One region of the Cellulosimicrobium sp. 4261 genome, then DNA from elsewhere that is predicted to be linked to it. Evidence: predicted binding sites of a transcription regulator. Region 1 holds the regulator's gene; the other holds the start of a gene.

Region 1 (7,225 bases):
CATGCGGAGCACGACGGCGAGCAGCTCGAGCTCGAGGAGCGCAGCGCGCTGCGCCGCGTGGTCGGCCTGTCGACCGAGCTCGAGGACGTCACCGAGGTCGAGTACCGGCAGCTGCGCCTCGAGAAGGTCGTGCTCGTCGGGCTGTGGAGCCCCGGCTCCGACCCGCGCGAGGACGGCGCGCCCACGTCTGCCGAGGAGGCCGAGATCTCGCTGCGCGAGCTCGCCGCCCTCGCGGAGACCGCGGGCTCCCAGGTGCTCGACGGCGTGATCCAGCGCCGTGCGAAGCCCGACCCGGGCACGTACCTGGGCTCCGGCAAGGCCGCGCAGCTCGCGGACGTCGTCGCCACCAGCGGGGCGGACACGGTCGTGATCGACGGCGAGCTCGCGCCCTCCCAGCGGCGCGCGCTCGAGGACATCGTCAAGGTCAAGGTGATCGACCGGACCGCGCTGATCCTCGACATCTTCGCCCAGCACGCCAAGTCGCGGGAGGGCAAGGCCCAGGTCGAGCTCGCCCAGCTCGAGTACCTCCTGCCACGCCTGCGCGGCTGGGGCGAGTCGATGTCGCGTCAGGCCGGTGGCCAGGTCGGCGGCGCCGGCGCGGGCATGGGGTCGCGCGGTCCCGGTGAGACGAAGATCGAGCTGGACCGGCGACGCATCCGCAACCGGATGGCCAAGCTGCGCCGCGAGATCCAGGCGATGGCCCCGGGTCGGGAGACCAAGCGCGCGTCGCGCAAGCGGCACGCCGTCCCGTCCGTCGCGATCGCGGGCTACACGAACGCGGGCAAGTCGAGCCTCCTCAACGCCATCACCGGCGCGGGCGTGCTCGTCGAGAACGCGCTGTTCGCGACGCTCGACCCCACGGTGCGCCGCACGCGCACCGAGGACGGCCGGGTCTACACGCTCGCCGACACCGTCGGGTTCGTGCGGGCGCTGCCGCACCAGCTCGTCGAGGCGTTCCGCTCGACGCTCGAGGAGGTCGGCGACGCCGACCTGCTGCTGCACGTGGTGGACGCCTCGCACCCGGACCCGGAGGGACAGATCGCGGCGGTGCGCCACGTCCTGGCCGACATCCCGGGCGTGGAGGACGTGCCCGAGGTGATCGTGCTCAACAAGGCGGACCTCGCCGACCCGGAGACGATCGCGCGCATCCGGCTGCGCGAGCGCCGCACGGTCGTGGTGTCGGCGTACACCGGCGAGGGGATCGAGCACCTGCGCGAGCTCATCGCCCACGAGCTGCCGCGCCCGGACGTGGAGATCGACGTCGTCGTGCCGTACCACCGCGGCGACCTCGTGCACCGCGTGCACACCGAGGGCGAGATCGACCACGAGGAGCACACGCCCGAGGGCACGCTCCTGCGCGGTCGCGTCGCCCAGGCGCTCGCGACGGAGCTCGTCGGAGCGTCCGCGGCGAGCTGAGCTCCTCCCGCCGGGACTGCCGGCGGACCGGACGGCCCGACCTCGTGCGGGCCCGCCGTCCGACCTCGTGGACGACCCCGTGCGGCCTGCGCCGCGCGGGGTCTCCCGTCTCCGCCGCGTCCACAGCCCTCGCCCGCGGCGTGGGCGCCCGACCGTAGACTCGTCGCGTGCCCCCCTCCACCCGAACCGCACCCGTGCCCGACCGTCCGGACACGGAGGCGACGGGCCGGGCCGGGGCGGACGCGGCTGCGTCGGCGTCAGGCGACGTGCCCGCCGTCGAGGAGCTTCTCGACCTCGCGGTCACGCGACTGGGCGGCGCGCGGCGCGACGGCCAGCGGACCATGGCGCGGGCCGTCACGGACGCCATCGAGGGCTCCGAGCACCTCGTCGTCCAGGCCGGGACCGGGACGGGGAAGTCGCTCGGCTACCTCGTCCCGGCGGTGCGCCACGCGGTCGCGACCGACGAGCGCGTCGTCGTCTCGACGGCGACCCTCGCCCTCCAGCGCCAGGTCATCACGCGGGACCTCCCGCTCGTGGCGGACGCCGTCGCGGACCGCCTCCCGCGGCCCGCGTCGATCGCGCTGCTCAAGGGTTGGCACAACTACCTGTGCGTGCACAAGATCGCGGGCGGCTACCCCGCGGACGAGCCCACGCTCTTCGACCTCCCCGGCGAGGCGGCGGGCGCTGCCGACCACCCCGCCGCGCGCGGCGGGACGAGCATGGCGGCCCTCGGCGAGCAGGTCGTTCGCCTGCGCGAGTGGGCCGACGAGACGCCCACGGGCGACCGCGACGACCTCGTCCCCGGCGTGAGCGACAAGGCGTGGCGGCAGGTCTCCGTCACGGCGCTCGAGTGCCTGGGCCAGCGCTGCCCCCTGCTGGCCGAGTGCTTCCCGGAGCGGGCGCGCGCCACGGCGCGCGAGGCGGACGTCGTCGTGACGAACCACGCGATGCTCGGCATCGCGGCCATGGGGTCACCCGGGGTGCTGCCCGAGCACGACGTGCTCGTCGTCGACGAGGCGCACGAGCTCGCGGACCGTGTCACGGCGGCCGCGACGGTCGATCTCTCGGTCCCGGCGATCGAGAGCGCGGCGCGCCTCGCGCGCCGCCACGGCGGGGTCACGACGGACGCGCTCGACGCCGCATCCGCCGCGTTCGGCACGGTCGTCGGGTCGTTGCCCGCCGAGCGCTTCCCCGACGGCCTGCCGGACGCCGCGCGGTCGGCGGTCGCGGCGGTGCGGGACGCGGCGCGCGAGGTGCTCTCGACGCTCAAGCCCGAGACCGGCGTCACGAAGCCGGCCCAGCCGGACACGGGGTTGAAGATGGCGCAGTCGACGATGCTGCAGCTCTTCGAGGTCGCGGAGCGCATGGCGGCCGACCCCACGGGCCACGACGTGCTGTGGTGCTCGCGGCCCGGGGAGGGCGGCTGGTCCGGCGACCGCTTCGGCGACGGCGCGAGCCGCCTGCACGCCGCCCCGCTCGGCGTGGCGGGCCTCATCCGCACCCACCTGCTCACGGAGCGCACCGGCGTCTTCACGTCCGCGACGCTCGCGCTCGGCGGGAGCTTCGACGCCGTCGCGCGCACGTTCGGGCTCGGCCCCGGGGCGGCGGGCGGCCCCGGGGACGCGGCCGACGGAGACGCGCCGCGGTGGCGCGGGCTCGACGTCGGGAGCCCGTTCGACTACCCGCGCCAGGGCATCCTCTACGTCGCGAAGCGTCTGCCGACGCCCGGCCGGGAGGCGTCCACGGAGCACCAGCTCGACGAGATCGCGGCGCTCGTCGAGGCGGCAGGCGGTCGAACCCTCGGCCTGTTCTCCTCGCGGCGCGCCGCGGTGGCCGCGGCGGAGGCGATGCGCGAGCGGCTGGACGTGCCGATCCTGTGCCAGGGCGACGACCAGCTGCCGACGCTCGTCCGGGAGTTCGCGGAGGACCCGGCGACGTGCCTGTTCGGCACGCTGTCGCTGTGGCAGGGCGTGGACGTGCCCGGGCCGTCGTGCCAGCTCGTGCTCATCGACCGCATCCCGTTCCCGCGCCCGGACGACCCGGTGAAGTCGGCCCGCGCTCGCGCGGTCGAGGCCGCGGGCGGCAACGGGTTCATGCAGGTCTCCGCGACGCACGCGGCCCTCCTGCTCGCGCAGGGCGCCGGACGGCTCGTCCGGTCCACGGCCGACCGCGGCGTCGTCGCGGTCCTGGACCCGCGGCTCGTGACGGCGCGCTACGGGTCGTTCCTCACGCGGTCCATGCCGGGGTTCTGGCAGACGACCGACCGCGACGTGGCCACCGCTGCGCTCCGTCGCCTCGCCGCCCTAGGCTGAGCCCTTTCCAGCGACTTCACGGAGGCGACATGACGAGCACGTCACCGCAGGGCACCGGCGACGCGACCACGGGCGGTCCGGGAGGGGGAGCGCGGACCACGAAGCTCGCGATCGTCGGTGCCGGGGCCGTCGGTTCGACGCTGGCGTACGCCGCGCTCATGCGCGGCGCGGCGCGCACGGTGGCGCTCCTCGACGTCAACCGCGCGAAGGTCGAGGCCGAGGTCCTCGACCTCCAGCACGGCATCCAGTTCATGCCCATGGCGCGCGTCGAGGGGTCCGACGACGTCGCGGTGTGCGCGGGGGCCGACGTGGTCGTGGTGACGGCCGGCGCCAAGCAGAAGCCGGGCCAGACGCGTCTCGACCTCGCCGAGGGCACGATCGGTCTCATGCGGACGATCCTCCCGGGCCTCGTGGAGGTCGCTCCGGACGCCGTCTACGTCATGGTGACCAACCCCGTCGACATCGTCACGTACGCGGCGCTCAAGTTCTCGGGGCTGCCCCCGACGCAGCTCTTCGGCAGCGGCACCGTGCTCGACTCCTCGCGGCTGCGGTTCCTCGTCGCGCAGCACTGCGGCGTCGCGGTGCAGAACGTGCACGCATACATCGCCGGGGAGCACGGCGACAGCGAGATCCCGCTCTGGAGCTCCGCGACGATCGGCGGCGCACCGCTGCTCGAGTGGCAGGGCATCGGCGGCCGGGGGCCGCTCACGGGCGACGTGCGCGACGAGATCGCGCGCGAGGTCGTGCAGTCGGCCTACCGGATCATCGAGGGCAAGGGCGCGACGAACTACGCCGTCGGGCTCGCGGGCACCCGGATCATCGAGGCGGTGCTCGCCGACGAGCACCGGGTGCTCCCCGTGTCCACCCTCCTCGACGGCATCTACGGGCTCGAGGACGTGTGCCTCTCGCTCCCGACGCTCGTCGACCGTCGTGGAGCCACGGAGCGTGTCGAGGTCCCGCTGGCGGACGACGAGCTGGCGGGCCTGCGCTCGTCCGCGGAGTCGCTGCGCGCGGTCGCGCGGCGCTTCGGGCTCTGAGCCCGCGGGCCCGGCGGGCCCTGCACGACGAGAGCCGGGTGGTCGAGGGACCACCCGGCTCTCGTGCTGTCCGGACCCTGCTCGCGGTTCGCGCGCAGACTGCGCGGGGACGGTTCAGAGGCTGCGCAGGACGGAGACGACGCGCCCCAGCACCTGGGCGTCGTCCCCGGGGATCGGCTCGTACGCGGCGTTGTGCGGCATCAGCCACACGTGGCCGTCCGCGCGTCGCAGGCTCTTGACGGTCGCCTCGCCGTCGATCATGGCGGCCACGATCTCGCCGTTCTCCGCGACCGGCTGACGGCGCACGACGACCCAGTCGCCGTCGCAGATCGCCGCGTCGATCATCGAGTCGCCCTGCACGCGCAGGAGGAAGAGCTCGCCCTCGCCGACGAGCTGGCGCGGGAGCGGGAAGACATCCTCCACGACCTGCTCCGCGAGGATGGGACCACCGGCGGCGATGCGGCCCACGACGGGGACGTACGACGGCGCGGGGTGGGCCTCGTCGTACGTGGGCTCGGGTGCTGCCCCGGCGGGCGCGAGGGGGGTGGCACGGCGAGAGTCGTCGGGCTGGACGACCTCGATCGCGCGCGGGCGGTTCGGGTCGCGGCGCAGGAAGCCCTTGCGCTCGAGCGTCGTGAGCTGGTGCTTGACGGAGGACGGGCTGGTGAGCCCGACGGCCTCGCCGATCTCGCGCATGCTCGGCGGGTAGCCGCGCTGCTCGACGCACGCGCGGATGGTCTCGAGCACGAGCCGCTGGCGCGGGGTGAGCCCGTCACCCCCTGCCGACCCGTCCGGCAGCTCGCGCACCTCGGCGAGCCCCCGTGCCCTGTCCGTGCCTCGTCCCGCCATGGTCGCTCCGCCCTCGTCCGTCGCGTGCCACCGGCCCCGGCCGGGCCTGCGGCTTCCCCTCCCGGGGCGTGCACCCCGGGACCTCGGTCGCCTCTCCGGGTCCGAGCGGACATGTCCGGCGAACCGACCTGACCCCAGGTTAGGGGAGGATGCGACACGAATCAAACACCTGTTCGAGCATGTCTCGACTCTGTCGGTCGTTCGTGATAGACCTTCGTACAGATGTTCTACGTACAGGTGTTCGACCGCAGCGGTCGGGCGGGAGCGAGACGGGTGCGCGGGTCCGATCGACCGGGGAAGGCGATCGGGCCCGCGGGCCGGGACGGAGGGGACATGGAGACGATGGCGATGGCGACGCCGACCGGGTTCGCGCGTGGCGGATCGGCGCGGGGTGCGCGGGCGGAGGCTCCGCTGCGCATCACGCGACGCGGTCGGGTGGTTCTCGTCCTGCTCGTGGCGGTCGTGCTCGTGCTCGCCGCGCGCGTCGGCCTGGCGGTCGCCGGCGGGCCGGGCGAGCCGGTCGAGGTGCGCGTCCACGTCGTGAGCTCGGGGGAGACGCTGTGGGAGCTCGCGCAGGGCGTCGCGAACCCCGGTGAAGACCTGCGCGAGGTGGTCAGCGGGCTCGTGGAGCTGAACGGCCTGTCGTCGTCCGGTGTGGAGGCCGGTCAGGCGATCCTCCTTCCCGTCGCCGAGCGGTGACGGGGCACGGCGCGCGAGCCCTCGCGGTGTGACGTAGCGCACGGCGCCGACGGGCGATCGGGCCCGGCGGAGGGTTGCGCCCAGCCGTTAGGTCTGCCTAAGTTAGTGTCACCTCACACGCCGGCTGGGGGGCTGGGCGGACGAGGCGAGGGGTGCGCGGACCACCGCGACTCCTGTGCACGTCGCCGCGCGCGAGGCGAGTCGCGCGCGAGATGGGGACGGGGGCGTCCCGACGGGGGCGGTCGACCACGACCGCCCCCGTTCTGCTGTCCGTGGTCGGGCGGGGCGTCCGGCGTGTTGCACCGTCCGCCCGGGACGGCATACGTTCGTCGCGCCGACCCGTCGGCGCGACCCGCGGAGGAGCCCGCCATGCACTGCCCGTTCTGCCGTCACGCGGACTCCCGCGTCGTCGACTCCCGCACGTCCGACGACGGCGCCTCGATCCGGCGTCGGCGTCAGTGCCCCGAGTGCAACCGCCGCTTCACCACCATCGAGACCGCGAGCCTGTCCGTGGTCAAGCGGTCCGGCGTGACGGAGCCCTTCTCGCGCGAGAAGATCGTCAACGGCGTCCGCAAGGCCTGTCAGGGGCGGCCGGTCAACGAGGACGACCTCGCCGTCCTCGCGCAGCGTGTCGAGGAGACGATCCGCGCGAGCGGCAGCGCCGAGCTCGACGCCTACGAGATCGGCCTCGCGATCCTCGGACCGCTGCGTGAGCTCGACGAGGTCGCCTACCTCCGCTTCGCGAGCGTCTACCAGGCGTTCGACTCGCTCGAGGACTTCGAGAGCGCCATCACGTCGCTGCGCGTGGACCGGGAGGAACGCGAGGCGGCGGCCGGGCGTGCGGCGGCCGAGGCCACCGACGACGGCGCGACCGAGCGTGAGGCGGCACCCCAGGCCTGACAGCCGGACGGC
Region 2 (7,225 bases), on a different contig from region 1:
GCGCCCAGCTCGCGCGCCGCTTCCACAACGAGGCCGTCGCGCAGGCGCTGCGCGTGCGCAGCAAGTGGTGGGTGCGCCTGTTCCACCTGGCGGGCCACGCGCCGATGCCCGTCACGGTCGAGCTCGACGACGCCGCGCCGGACGTCCTCGTGCGGCCGGTCGCCTCCGCGGCCACGGCCGACTGAGAGTCGGCTCTCGCGTGCGGTACCGGGCTCGGCGGCCCCCTCCCGGCCGGTCCGGGCGCCGAGGCCGTGGACGTCCCGGCGATAGGATGGGAGCGCGTGGGAGCATGTGCCGTCGAGCCTGTTCGACGGCGTCCGCGCGCGAGCGCGCGACGTTCCCCTGACCTGAAGGTGTGAGGTACCGGTGACCAACGTGGCCGACCAGAACGTCCCTGCCGAGAGCGCCCCGGGCGCCGCGACCACGGAGGGTGCCGGCGCGGTCGGCACCGCGAAGGTCAAGCGGGGGATGGCGGAGATGCTCAAGGGCGGCGTCATCATGGACGTCGTCACGCCCGAGCAGGCGAAGATCGCCGAGGACGCCGGGGCGGTCGCGGTCATGGCCCTCGAGCGCGTGCCCGCCGACATCCGCGCCCAGGGCGGCGTCTCGCGCATGTCCGACCCGGACATGATCGACGGGATCATCGAGGCCGTCTCCATCCCCGTGATGGCCAAGGCGCGCATCGGCCACTTCGTCGAGGCGCAGGTGCTCCAGTCGCTCGGCGTGGACTACGTCGACGAGTCCGAGGTCCTCACGCCCGCGGACTACGCCAACCACATCGACAAGTGGCAGTTCACCGTCCCGTTCGTGTGCGGGGCGACCAACCTCGGCGAGGCGCTGCGCCGCATCACCGAGGGCGCCGCGATGATCCGCTCCAAGGGCGAGGCCGGCACGGGCGACGTCTCCAACGCGACCACGCACATGCGCACCATCCGCGGGGAGATCCGCCGCCTCACGTCGCTCCCCGAGGACGAGCTGTTCGTCGCCGCGAAGGAGCTCCAGGCGCCGTACGAGCTCGTCAAGGAGGTCGCGGCGACCGGCAAGCTCCCGGTCGTCATGTTCACCGCCGGCGGGATCGCGACCCCGGCCGACGCCGCGATGATGATGCAGCTCGGCGCCGAGGGCGTGTTCGTGGGCTCGGGCATCTTCAAGTCCGGCAACCCCGCCCAGCGCGCGGCAGCCATCGTCAAGGCCACGACGTTCTACGACGACCCCGACGTGATCGCCAAGGTCTCGCGCGGGCTCGGCGAGGCGATGGTCGGCATCAACGTCGACGACATCCCCGTCCCGCACCGCCTGGCCGAGCGCGGCTGGTGACGGACTCCCGCGCGTCGCAGCCGTCCGTCGTCGTGCCGACGACGGACGGCTGAGCCGTCGTGGCCGAGGCCGCCGGAGCGCCGTCGTCCCTGGGACCCGACTGGGTGCTCGGGGACGACGGCCTGTACTTCCGCCGCGGCGCGCGCGTGCTGCTCCTCGACGACGCGGACCGCATCCTCCTGGCGCGCGGGCACGACGTCGACCAGCCCGAGCGCTCGTGGTGGTTCACGATCGGCGGGGGAGTCGACCCGGGGGAGAGCGACGTCGACGCCGCGCTGCGCGAGGTCCACGAGGAGACGGGCCTGCGCCTCGACCCGGGCGCGCTCGTCGGCCCGGTGTACACGCGCAGCGCGATCTTCGACTTCTACCGCCAGCACTGCCGCCAGGACGAGGTGCTGTTCCTCGCGCGCGTCGCCGGGGTGGACGGCGACGGCGGGCTGAGCCGCGACGGGTGGACGGACGTCGAGCTCGACGTCGTCGACGAGATGCGCTGGTGGGCGCTCGACGACCTGCGCGGCGTCCGGATCGAGGTCTTCCCCGAGGGCCTGCCCGACCTCGTCGCGCCGCTGCTGCGCGGGTGGGACGGCGTGACGCGGCACCTCGGCACGGCGCGCGCGGACTGAACGGCGCTACGCCCGGCGGGCGACCACCCGCCACACGATCCCGCCGACCAGCAGGCCCGCGCCCAGCAGCCCGCCGCCGATCGCGACGAACCACAGCACGATCGTGCCGCCGAGCGTCGCGAAGAACGTGCCGAAGCGCCAGCCCTCGGTGACGACGAACGTCGTGCCCGCGGGCGCCGCGCCCTGCGCGACGGACACCGTGCACGTCCCGGACGCGGGCGGCGTGACCTCGGCCACCGTCGTCGCCTGGAAGGAGCCCAGGCCGGAGCTGCCGGACACCGACGGGGCGCTCACCGTGAGGTCGCCGTCGGCGCAGGTCACGGTCACGTCCTCGACGTCGAGGAGCGCGCTGTCCGAGGACCCCGCGCGACCCACCGCCCAGACGCTGTACGGCTGGCCGCCCGTCGCCGCGAGCTCCGCCTCGCCCGGTACGTCGCCCGACGCGAGCGCGGCCGACCCGGGCTGGCCCGCGCCGTCGATCACGCCGGTCGGCAGCGCCCGGACGAACGTCGTCACGCCGAGGACCCCCGCCACGAGCGCGAGCACGAGCACGACGGCGCCGACGACGATCATCGTCGTCGCGCCGCGCGTGCTGCGCGGGGGCCGGGGCGCGGTCCCGGGGTACGGCGCCGGACCGGGCGCGGGGTAGGGCTGACCGGGGGCGGGCGGGTACGTCACGACGGCGAGGCTAGCAACCGTGGGCGCGGCCGGAGGCCCACCGCGCGGACCGGCGGAGAGGACCGCCGACGTATCATTCCCCTTCGTGACGATCACGATCGGTGTCCTGGCCCTCCAGGGCGACGTGCGCGAGCACCGCGCGGCGCTCGAGGCCGCGGGCGCCCGCACGGTGGGCGTCCGGCGCCCCGAGGAGCTCGCCGCGGTCGACGGGCTCGTGCTCCCGGGCGGTGAGTCGACGACCATCGACAAGCTCCTCCGGATCTTCGAGCTCGACGAGCCGCTGCGCGCGCGCATCGCCGAGGGCCTCCCCGTCTACGGCTCGTGCGCCGGCATGATCCTGCTCGCGGACCGCATCCTCGGCGGGACGGCCGACCAGCGCACCATCGGCGGTCTCGACGTGACGGTCCGGCGCAACGCGTTCGGTCGCCAGGTCGACTCGTTCGAGACCGACCTCGCGTTCGCGGGTCTGGCGCCGTCGGACGGCGGGCGCGGCCGTGCACCGAGACCGAGCCGGGACGGGGACGCGGTGCACGCCGTGTTCATCCGTGCGCCCTGGGTCGAGGAGGCCGGGCCCGGGGTCGAGGTGCTCGCGCGGATCCCCGAGCACGGCGCACCCGGCATCCCGACGGCCGCCGCCGGTAGGATCGTCGCAGTCCAGCAGGGATCGCTGCTCGCCACCTCGTTCCACCCGGAGATCTCCGGGGACGCGCGCGTGCACGAGCTGTTCGTCAGAATCGCGAAGGGGTAGGAACGCATGTCAGGGCACTCCAAGTGGGCCACGACCAAGCACAAGAAGGCGGCCATCGACGCCAAGCGCGGCAAGCTCTTCGCGAAGCTCATCAAGAACATCGAGGTCGCGGCGCGCACGGGCGGCGGTGACCCCGCGGGCAACCCGACGCTGTTCGACGCCATCCAGAAGGCGAAGAAGTCGTCGGTCCCCAACGACAACATCGACCGCGCCGTCAAGCGCGGGTCGGGCACGGGCGCCGACGCCGTCGACTACCAGACGATCATGTACGAGGGCTACGGCCCGAACGGCATCGCCGTCCTGGTCGAGTGCCTCACCGACAACAAGAACCGCGCGGCCTCCGAGGTCCGCCTCGCGTTCAGCCGCAACGGGGGCAACCTCGCCGACCCGGGCTCCGTGTCCTACCTCTTCTCGCGCAAGGGCCTCGTCGTCGTGCCGAAGGCCGACGGCGTGACCGAGGACGACGTCATGCTCGCCGCGCTCGAGGCGGGGGCCGAGGAGGTCACCGACTCCGGCGAGGTCATCGAGGTGCTCTCCGAGGCGAGCGACCTCGTCGCCGTGCGCAGCGCCATCCAGGAGGCGGGGATCGAGTACGACTCCGCCGACTCGATCTGGCACCCGTCCATGGAGGTCGAGGTCGACGCCGAGGGCGCGCGCAAGATCCTGCGCCTCATCGACGCGCTCGAGGACAGCGACGACGTGCAGAACGTCTACGCCAACTTCGACGCGTCGGACGAGGTCATGGCGGAGCTCGAGAACGACGACTGACCCGGCTCGGGTCGCCTCCGGGTGGTCAGGTCGCGGTGCGGCCGGGAGGTCGGCGCGCGGTCTACCATCCGCGGCGCTCGTTCCTCGCGCCGCTCCCGCCAGGCCCGCCACGACCGCGCACCGACCTCCCGGCCCCACCGCTGGCTGGTCCGTCGCCGGACCGCGTGGCACGGCCGGTCCGTGCCGTTCACGTGAAAGGGTCGGGGGGTGCGCGTTCTCGGAGTGGATCCTGGGCTGACCCGGTGCGGTGTCGGGGTGGTGGACTCCGCGCGGGGGCGGCGGGCCGAGCTCGTCGCCGTCGGGGTGATCCGGACGGACCCGGAGCTGAGCGTGGACCTGCGGCTGCTGCGGGTCGCGGAGCGGCTCGACGCGTGGCTCGACGAGCACGTGCCCGACGTCGTCGCGGTCGAGCGCGTGTTCGCGCAGCACAACGTCGGGACGGTCATGGGCACCGCGCAGGCTGCGGGGATCGCGATGGTCGGGGCGGCGAAGCGGGGCGTCCCCGTCGCGCTGCACACGCCGTCGGAGGTCAAGGCCGCGGTCACGGGGAGCGGACGCGCCGGCAAGGAGCAGGTCCAGCGCATGGTCGCGAGCATCCTCGGCCTGGCGGAGCCGCCGAAGCCCGCGGACGCGGCGGACGCGCTCGCGCTCGGGATCTGCCACCTGTGGCGCCCGGCGGGCGCCCTGCAGGGTGGCGAGCGCCACGAGCTGACGCCCGCGCAGCGCGCCTGGGCGGCCGCGGAGCACGCGGCGAAGGGACGCCGCGCGCCGCGCTAGAGGCGGCCGTGGCGGTGGTCGTGCGCGTGGCCGCGCCGGTGGTCCGTGTCGGTCGGTCGGCGGGTGGGCGGCCCTTGCTAGAGTGACCGCGGTCGTACGGGTGTTCGACGCGCCCCTCGGCGCGCGGCCCGACGGCGGTCCTCGGGCCGGCGGACCATCGGACCAGGTCGGCGGTGCCGGCCGGAAGAGGAGCCTGCGTGATCGCGTCCCTGAGCGGTGTCGTGGCGAGCGTCCAGCTCGACCGCGCCGTGCTCGAGGTCGGAGGAGTGGGCTACCTCGTCCACGCCACGCCCGCCACGCTCGCCGCCCTGCGCGTCGGGGAGACGGCGCGCCTCGCGACGAGCCTCGTCGTGCGCGAGGACTCGTTCACCCTCTACGGCTTCGCCGACGACGACGAGCGCGCCGTCTTCGAGACCGTCCAGACCGTGAGCGGCGTCGGTCCGCGCCTCGCGCTCGCGATGCTCGCCGTGCACACGCCCGACGGCCTGCGCCGTGCGGTCGCGGGCGCCGACATCGCCGCGCTCGTGCGCGTCCCGGGTATCGGCAACAAGGGTGCGCAGCGGATCGCGCTCGAGCTCGGCGACAAGCTCGGCCCGCCCACGGGCTCCGACGCCCCCGACGCGGGGTCGACCGCCTCGGCGGCGGCGCGTCCGGACGACCGCCGCGACCAGGTGGTCGAGGCGCTCGTCGGGCTCGGCTGGAACCTCAAGGCCGCGGACGACGCGGTGTCCACCGTGCTCGCCGAGGCGGGCGTCGACGTCGTCGAGGCGCCCGACGTGGCGGGTGCGCTGCGCGCCGCGCTGCGGGTGCTCGGCGGGCCGAGGAGCTGACGATGGCGACCTTCGACCAGGTGGGTCTCGACGACCTCGGCGGGGACGGCACGTTCTCGTCGGAGCGCATCGTCGCGGCGGGCGCGGACGACCTCGAGCGCGCGGCCGAGGCCGCGCTGCGCCCGCGCCGGCTGGAGGAGTTCGTCGGCCAGGCCGTCGTGCGCGACCAGCTGTCGCTCGTGCTCCAGGCTGCGCTCGCGCGGGGGAGCGCGCCCGACCACGTGCTCCTGTCGGGCCCGCCCGGGCTCGGCAAGACGACGCTCGCCATGATCATCGCCGCGGAGCTCGGCACGTCGCTCCGCGTGACGTCCGGTCCGGCGATCCAGCACGCCGGCGACCTCGCGGCGGTGCTGTCCTCGCTCGAGGAGGGCGAGGTCCTGTTCATCGACGAGATCCACCGGCTCGCGCGACCGGCCGAGGAGCTCCTCTACATGGCGATGGAGGACTTCCGCGTCGACGTCGTCGTGGGGAAGGGGGCCGGGGCGAGCGCCATCCCGCTCTCGCTCCCGCCGTTCACGGCGGTCGGTGCGACGACGCGCGCAGGGCTCCTGCCCGCGCCGCTGCGCGACCGGTTCGGCTTCACCGGGCACCTGGACTTCTACTCGGGCGACGAGCTCGAGCGCGTGCTGACGCGCTCGGCCGGCCTGCTCGGCGTCGCGCTCGACCCGGACGCCGCCCGTGAGATCGCGGGCCGCTCGCGCGGCACGCCCCGCATCGCGAACCGCCTGCTGCGGCGCGTGCGCGACTGGGCGCAGGTGCGCGGTGACGGGACCATGGACCTCGCGGCTGCGCGCGCAGCCCTCGAGGTCTACGAGGTGGACCCGATCGGCCTCGACCGGCTCGACCGGGCGGTGCTCACCGCGCTGTGCACGCGCTTCAACGGCGGTCCCGTGGGCCTGACGACGCTCGCGGTGACGGTGGGCGAGGAGGCGGAGACGGTCGAGACCGTCGCCGAGCCGTACCTCGTGCGCGAGGGCCTGATCGGGCGGACGCCGCGAGGCCGCGTCGCGACCCCGGCCGCCTGGACGCACCTCGGGCTCACCCCGCCGCGCGAGGGCGGCACGCTCTTCGACGCCTGAGGCGACGCCGGCGGTCACGGGCCCGCGGGAGCGCTCCGTGACGGCGGTCACAGGCGCTCCGCGGGTGGTCCTAGAATGGTCGGGACCCGAGCGGGCGGAACTCCGCGGCGAGACGGCTCGTTGGTGAACCGTGCGCGCACGCCTAGACTGCGCGCAGATCCCGCACAGAACAGGACACGAGACTCCGTCATGGATATCAGCTTCATCCTCATCCTCGCCCTCGCGGCGGGTGCGATGTTCCTCATGACCAGCCGCACCCGCAAGCAGCAGCGCGAGGCCCAGAACTTCCGGGCGACCCTCGCCCCCGGGCAGGAGGTGATGACGGGCTCGGGCATGTTCGGCACGGTCGTCGACGTCGATGACGAAGCCGACGTCATCACCATCGAGTCGACGCCGGGCAACCAG

What was found. The regulator LexA, encoded in region 1, represses DNA repair genes until DNA is damaged. The targets are predictions, from matches to a motif close to TCGAACANNTGTTCGA.
Region 2: the regulator LexA is predicted to act here: its motif matches at 5,004-5,019, upstream of ruvA (Holliday junction branch migration protein RuvA).

The regions. Positions count from the first base shown of each region.
Region 1 is NZ_JBEPOQ010000008.1:79,670-86,894, forward strand. It holds gene hflX (GTPase HflX) at 1-1,416, shown strand, start outside; gene ABIE39_RS11980 (ATP-dependent DNA helicase) at 1,584-3,728, shown strand; gene ABIE39_RS11985 (L-lactate dehydrogenase) at 3,758-4,765, shown strand; gene lexA (transcriptional repressor LexA) at 4,880-5,614, opposite strand; gene ABIE39_RS11995 (LysM peptidoglycan-binding domain-containing protein) at 5,948-6,313, shown strand; gene nrdR (transcriptional regulator NrdR) at 6,683-7,213, shown strand.
Region 2 is NZ_JBEPOQ010000002.1:384,433-391,657, reverse strand. It holds gene ABIE39_RS04075 (hypothetical protein) at 1-185, shown strand, start outside; gene pdxS (pyridoxal 5'-phosphate synthase lyase subunit PdxS) at 376-1,317, shown strand; gene ABIE39_RS04065 (NUDIX domain-containing protein) at 1,377-1,940, shown strand; gene ABIE39_RS04060 (hypothetical protein) at 1,947-2,618, opposite strand; gene pdxT (pyridoxal 5'-phosphate synthase glutaminase subunit PdxT) at 2,704-3,366, shown strand; gene ABIE39_RS04050 (YebC/PmpR family DNA-binding transcriptional regulator) at 3,373-4,134, shown strand; gene ruvC (crossover junction endodeoxyribonuclease RuvC) at 4,342-4,911, shown strand; gene ruvA (Holliday junction branch migration protein RuvA) at 5,109-5,741, shown strand; gene ruvB (Holliday junction branch migration DNA helicase RuvB) at 5,744-6,820, shown strand; gene yajC (preprotein translocase subunit YajC) at 7,010-7,225, shown strand, end outside.